One region of the Streptomyces sp. NPDC051909 genome, then DNA from elsewhere that is predicted to be linked to it. Evidence: predicted binding sites of a transcription regulator. Region 1 holds the regulator's gene; the other holds the start of a gene.
The links. Region 1 encodes HrcA, which represses chaperone genes, less so after heat shock. Its sites were predicted from a motif close to TTNGCACTCNGNNNNNCNGAGTGCNAA; they were not measured.
Positions count from the first base shown of each region.

Region 2: groL (chaperonin GroEL) is a predicted target of HrcA. The motif match lies at 2,059-2,085, and genes of this name have one in related genera.

Region 1 covers NZ_JBFAYA010000007.1:352,610-356,068, forward strand. The annotation lists gene AB0M18_RS14505 (nitronate monooxygenase) at 1-271, opposite strand, end outside; gene dnaJ (molecular chaperone DnaJ) at 404-1,543, opposite strand; gene hrcA (heat-inducible transcriptional repressor HrcA) at 1,544-2,563, opposite strand; gene AB0M18_RS14520 (MBL fold metallo-hydrolase) at 2,720-3,442, shown strand.
Region 2 covers NZ_JBFAYA010000021.1:72,367-75,825, reverse strand. The annotation lists gene AB0M18_RS28385 (SRPBCC domain-containing protein) at 1-125, opposite strand, end outside; gene groL (chaperonin GroEL) at 273-1,895, opposite strand; gene AB0M18_RS28375 (cold-shock protein) at 2,213-2,419, opposite strand; gene AB0M18_RS28370 (MoaD/ThiS family protein) at 2,893-3,171, opposite strand; gene thrC (threonine synthase) at 3,205-3,459, opposite strand, start outside.

The DNA.
Region 1 (3,459 bases):
CCAGCTGGTGCCGGTAGACCTCGACGGCGGCCCGGTCGGCGGGCTGCCCGCCGGCCGGCATGAAGAGGTTCACGCCGAAGGGCCGCGCGGTGAGCGCGCGGACCTGCTTGATCTCCTGGTAGAGCCCGCCGGCGGTCTTGTACCCGCCGGCCAGGAACCCGAGCGCCCCGGCCTCGCACACGGCGCCGACGAGCTCGGGACAGGAGGCGCCACCCGCCATGGGGGCCTGCACGATCGGAAGACGCGAGAGATCGTTCAGTGCGGTGGACATGCAGGCATCGTGCCATGCCGCTCGGACCCCGCCGAAACGCGAGGGGCGCCCCGCACCCCAGAGGGTGAGGGACGCCCCTTCGAGGACGTACGGCATCGGGCTCCGCGCCCGGCGAACGGGCGGCCCGGACGCCTACCGCCCGTTGAACGCGTCCTTCAAGCGCGAGAACAGACCCTGCTGCCCGGGCTGGAACTGCCCCTGCGGCCGCTCCTCGCCGCGCAGCTTCGACAGCTCGCGCAGCAGGCGCTCCTGCTCCGGGTCGAGCTTGGTCGGGGTCTGGACCTCCACGTGCACGATCAGGTCGCCGCGGCCGTTGCCGCGCAGGTGGGTGACGCCGCGGCCGTGCAGCGGGATCGACTGGCCGGACTGGGTGCCCGGGCGGATGTCGACGTCCTCCAGACCGTCGAGGGTCTGGAGCTGCACCTTCGTGCCGAGGGCCGCCGCCGTCATCGGCAGGGTGACCGTGCAGTGCAGGTCGTCGCCGCGGCGCTGGAAGGTCTCGTGCGGGATCTCGTGGATCTCGACGTACAGGTCGCCGGCGGGGCCGCCGCCGGGGCCGACCTCGCCCTCGCCCGCGAGCTGGATCCGGGTGCCGTTGTCGACACCGGCCGGGATCTTGACGGTGAGGGTGCGGCGGGAGCGGACCCGCCCGTCGCCCGCGCACTCGGGGCACGGGGTCGGGACGACCGTGCCGAAGCCCTGGCACTGCGGGCAGGGGCGCGAGGTCATGACCTGGCCCAGGAAGGACCGGGTGACCTGGGAGACCTCGCCTCGGCCGCGGCACATGTCACAGGTCTGCGCCGAGGTGCCGGGCGCGGCGCCCTCGCCGGAGCAGGTGGCGCAGACGACGGCCGTGTCGACCTGGATGTCCTTGGTGGTGCCGAAGGCCGCCTCGTCGAGGGTGACCTCCAGGCGGATCATCGCGTCCTGGCCGCGCCGGGTGCGCGAGCGCGGGCCGCGCTGGGACGCCGTACCGAAGAAGGCGTCCATGATGTCCGAGAAGTTCCCGAAGCCGCCCGCGCCGAAGCCACCGGCCCCCGCGCCGCCGCCGGAGGCGGACAGCGGGTCGCCGCCGAGGTCGTAGACCTGCTTCTTCTGCGGGTCCGACAGCACCTCGTAAGCGGCGTTGATCTCCTTGAACCGCTCCTGGGTCTTCGGGTCCGGGTTCACGTCCGGGTGGAGCTCGCGGGCGAGTCGGCGGAAGGCCTTCTTGATCTCGTCCTGCGACGCGTCGCGGCGTACGCCCAGTACGGCGTAGTAGTCCGTGGCCACTTACGACTCCGCCAGGATCTGTCCGACGTAACGTGCCACTGCGCGTACCGCTCCCATCGTTCCGGGGTAGTCCATGCGGGTCGGTCCGACCACGCCGAGTTTGGCGACTGCCTCGCCGCCGGAACCGTAGCCGACCGAGACGACGGACGTGGACGTGAGGCCCTCGTGGGCGATCTCGTGCCCGATCCGTACGGTCATGCCGGATTCCTTGGCCTCGCCGAGGAGCTTGAGGAGCACGACCTGCTCCTCAAGGGCCTCCAGGACGGGCCTGATCGTCAGGGGGAAGTCGTGTCCGAAGCGGGTCAGATTGGCGGTGCCGCCGATCATGAGCCGCTCCTCCTGCTCCTCCACGAGCGTTTCGAGGAGGGTCGCGAGCACCGTCGAGACGGTACCGCGGTCCTCGACCTCCTCGAAGGACTCGGGCAGATCCTGCACCAGCTGCGGCACGTCCGCGAAACGGCGGCCGACGACGCGGCTGTTGAGCCGGGCCCGCAGATCGGCGAGGGAGGTCTCGCCGAAGGGCGCCGGGCAGTCGACGACCCGCTGCTCGACCCGGCCGGTGTCGGTGATCAGCACCAGCATCAGCCGGGCGGGCGCCAGTGAGAGCAGCTCCACGTGCCGGACCGTCGAACGGGTCAGCGACGGGTACTGCACGACGGCGACCTGCCGGGTCAGCTGCGCGAGCAGCCGCACCGTGCGGCCGACGACGTCGTCGAGGTCGACGGCTCCGTCGAGGAAGTTGTGGATCGCCCGCCGCTCGGGGGTGGACAGGGGCTTGACGCCGGCCAGCCGGTCGACGAACAGGCGGTAGCCCTTGTCGGTGGGGATGCGGCCGGCGCTGGTGTGGGGCTGGGCGATGTAGCCCTCCTCCTCCAGGACCGCCATGTCGTTGCGCACGGTGGCGGGCGACACGCCGAGCCGGTGGCGCTCGGTCAGCGCCTTGGACCCGACGGGCTCCTCCGTGCCGACGTAGTCCTGGACGATGGCGCGCAACACCTCGAGCCTGCGTTCGCTGAGCATCGCGCGCACCTCCAGCTCTCGTTCCGGTTCCGGTTGCTCCGCATTTGGCACTCGCCCTGCCCGAGTGCCAGCAATCCCCCGGCCAGTGTACGGCGGCGGACATCGCTCCTGGCAAGGAGGCGGCGTCGACCGGGCCGGAGCGGTTAGCGTCGCGGCATGGACATGGACTGGGAGACGTACGGCTGGGAGCGGCTCGGCGAGGGCGTGGGACGCCGCCGGCTGCCGGGCTGGGACGCCACGGTGGGCCTGGTGACGGGGCGGGACGCGGTGCTGCTGTACGACACGGGCGCCACGCTCGCGCAGGGCGCGGAGCTGCGCGAGCAGGTGACGGCTCTCACGGGCGGGCGCAGGGTGACGCATGTCGCACTCAGTCACCCGCACTTCGACCATGTCCTCGGCACGGCGGTCTTCGCGGGCGCGGAGGTCTTCGGCGCGGTCGGCATGGACACGCTGCTGCGGCGGGAGGCCGAGGAGCTGCGCATGGACGCGGTACGGCAGGGGGTGGACGAGGCGGCCGCGACGGAGGCCGCCGAGGTGCTCGTCGCGCCGAGGCACACCGTGACCGGCGAGTGGACCCTCGACCTGGGCGGCCGCCAGGTCCTGCTCGCGAACGTCGGCCCCGGCCACTCCGGCCACGACCTGGCGGTGTTCGTGCCCGGCGCTCCCGAGGTGGTCTTCTGCGGCGACCTGGTGGAGGAGTCCGGCGAGCCGCAGGCCGGCCCGGACGCCCTCCCGGGCCGCTGGCCCGCCGCCCTGGACCGGCTGCTCGCCCTGGGCGGCGAGGACGCGGCGTACGTGCCGGGGCACGGCGCGGTGGTGGACGCGGCGTTCGTCCGGCGCCAGCGGGACGAACTGGCCCGCCGCTTCGCGGTGTCGTAGCCGGTGGTGTTCCGCTG
Region 2 (3,459 bases), on a different contig from region 1:
ACGCCGTACCACTGCCGTACGTGCTCGGGCCGCGTCCACGCCTCCCAGACGCGGGTCACCGGCGCGTCGAAGGTGCGGGTGATGACCAGCTCGCGGTCCGCCGGTGTCGTCAGCAAGGTGATCATGGCGTACTCCCGGGCTCCAGGGGCTCCCCTCACCAGCATCACCCCGAACGCCCGAGGGCGGCACCCCCGGCTGGGAGTGCCGCCCTCGGCAGGACTGAAGTCGACCCCGATCGCCGGACGGATTCCGGCGCGTCGAGAGGATCGGACTCAGAAGTCCATGTCACCGCCCGGCATGCCGCCGCCGGCCGGCGCGGCGGCCTTCTCCGGCTTGTCGGCGATGACAGCCTCGGTGGTGAGGAACAGGGCCGCGATGGAGGCGGCGTTCTGCAGCGCGGAGCGCGTCACCTTGGCCGGGTCGATGATGCCCTCGGCGATCATGTCGACGTACTCGCCGGAGGCGGCGTTCAGGCCGTGGCCGACGGGCAGGTTGCGGACCTTCTCCACCACGACGCCACCCTCGAGGCCGGCGTTCACGGAGATCTGGGTCAGCGGGGCGGCCAGCGCCTTGCGGACGATCTCGGCACCGGTGGCCTCGTCGCCGTCGAGCTCCAGCTTCTCGAAGACCGAACCGGCCTGCAGCAGCGCCACGCCACCACCGGCGACGATGCCCTCCTCGACGGCGGCCTTCGCGTTGCGGACGGCGTCCTCGATGCGGTGCTTGCGCTCCTTGAGCTCGACCTCGGTCGCGGCACCGGCCTTGATGACGGCGACGCCACCGGCGAGCTTCGCCAGGCGCTCCTGGAGCTTCTCGCGGTCGTAGTCCGAGTCGGAGTTCTCGATCTCGGCGCGGATCTGGTTCACGCGACCGGCGACCTGCTCGCTCTCGCCGGCACCGTCGACGATGGTGGTCTCGTCCTTGGTGATGACGACCTTGCGGGCGCGGCCCAGGAGGTCGAGACCGGCGTTCTCCAGCTTGAGGCCGACCTCCTCGGAGATGACCGTGCCGCCGGTGAGGATGGCGATGTCGTTCAGCATGGCCTTGCGGCGGTCGCCGAAGCCCGGGGCCTTGACCGCGACGGACTTGAAGGTGCCGCGGATCTTGTTGACGACCAGGGTCGACAGGGCCTCGCCCTCGACGTCCTCGGCGATGATCAGCAGCGGCTTGCCGGACTGCATGACCTTCTCCAGGAGCGGGAGCAGGTCCTTCACGGAGGAGATCTTGGAGTTGACGATGAGGATGTACGGGTCCTCGAGCGCGGCCTCCATGCGCTCCATGTCGGTCGCGAAGTACGCCGAGATGTAGCCCTTGTCGAAGCGCATGCCCTCGGTGAGCTCCAGCTCCAGACCGAAGGTCTGGGACTCCTCGACCGTGATGACGCCTTCCTTGCCGACCTTGTCCATGGCCTCGGCGATGAGCTCGCCGATCTGGGTGTCGGCGGCGGAGATGGAGGCGGTGGAGGCGATCTGCTCCTTGGTCTCGACCTCCTTGGCCTGGTCGAGCAGCGCACCGGAGACGGCCTCGACGGCCTTCTCGATGCCGCGCTTGAGGGCCATCGGGTTGGCGCCGGCGGCGACGTTGCGCAGGCCCTCGCGGACCAGCGCCTGGGCGAGCACGGTGGCGGTGGTCGTACCGTCGCCGGCGACGTCGTCCGTCTTCTTGGCGACTTCCTTGACCAGCTCGGCGCCGATCTTCTCGTACGGGTCCTCGAGCTCGATCTCCTTGGCGATGGAGACACCATCGTTGGTGATCGTGGGGGCGCCCCACTTCTTCTCGAGGACGACGTTGCGGCCCTTCGGGCCGAGGGTGACCTTGACGGCGTCAGCGAGCTGGTTCATGCCGCGCTCGAGACCGCGCCGGGCCTCCTCGTCGAACGCGATGATCTTGGCCATGTGAAGTGGTCCTCCCGGACTGGGGTGGATAACGCTCCTGGACCGCGCCGACGCCCGCGACGGACGGCCCGCGCTCCTCGTGGGTTCCTTCCCCACTCGGTCCGCGACCTCGTCTGCCCGATCCTCGTAAGCACTCTCAGCGTGAGAGTGCTAACGCCAATGATTAGCACTCGCCCTAGGCGAGTGCAAGCGACTCTCGAAGATCGGGCGCCCCGCGCAGGGCGCGGCAGGTACCCCTGGGAACGCGCGAGGGGCCCGCATCCCCACGGGATGCGGGCCCCTCGACGGAAGTGCGTCGGTGGCCGATCGCGCCGCGCTCAGGCGGTGGCGAGCTTGACCATGTCCGCCTGCGGACCCTTCTGGCCCTGCGAGATCTCGAACTCGACCCGCTGCCCTTCTTCAAGGGTGCGGTAGCCGTCCATCTGGATCGCGCTGTAGTGGACGAAAACATCCGCACCACCGTCGACCGCGATGAAGCCGTAGCCCTTCTCCGCGTTGAACCACTTGACGGTGCCCTGAGCCATGCCTAACTCCCCTATTACTGGCCCTTGCGCGGATCCGCACTTCGCGGACCCGGGTCAGACCCTGCGCCGGAACGCGTCGACCGCGGCTGAATGTATCTGCCCAACTGCCCTCTGCAACAGGTCATTCGGACGAGAATTCTGGGCACACCGGAAAGGGGAATTGGGGAGAATTTCCTTGATTACGGGGCAAGTCGGGCCCGGCAAACGGCGCAGATGGGGCACAAGGCGCGGGCACTTTGGCTGCTTCTTGTCAGGTCGGGGCGCATTCTCATATGCACCTGGCATGAGCAGCGGAGGGGGCTTCCCCAACTCTATCGCGCTCAACCATGCAGAATTGCCCCTTCCGCTTCTTCTCGCGGAAGGGGCAATTCTGCACTCATCTGTACTGAACGGTAGTACCGCCAGTAAGTCGGCTCAGCCCGACTCGACCCAGCCGACTCGACTCAACCCGACTCGGCTCAACCCGACTCGGCTCAGCAGCCGCCGGCGACGGCCGGGATGATCGAGACGCCGGCGCCGTCCGGCGTCGCCGTCTCCAGGCCCTGCTCGAAGCGCACGTCGTCGTCGTTGACGTACACGTTGACGAAGCGGCGCAGCTTGCCCTGGTCGTCCAGGACGCGGGCGGCGATGCCCGTGTGGTTCTTCTCCAGGTCGGCGATGACCTCGGCGAGGGTGCCGCCCTCGGCGGGGACCTCGGCCTGGCCGCCGGTGTAGGTGCGGAGGATGGTGGGGATGCGGACGTTCACGGCCATGTCTTCGTAACCTCTCAGCGTTCGGGGCGGGTCTCAGTGGGCCAGGCCGGCGTCGCGGAACGCGTCCAGGCTCGGGCGGATGGTGGCGGTCGCCTGAGAAGTCTCGGCAACGGCGTCCAGGGTCTTGAGGCCGTCACCGGTGTTGAGGACGACGGTGGTGAGGGTCGGGTCGAGGAGACCGGCCTCGACGAGCTTCTTCGTCACGCCGACGGTCACGCCGCCCGCGGTCTCGGCGAAGATGCCCTCGGTCTGCGCGAGCAGCTTGATCGCGTCGACGACCTGCTCGTC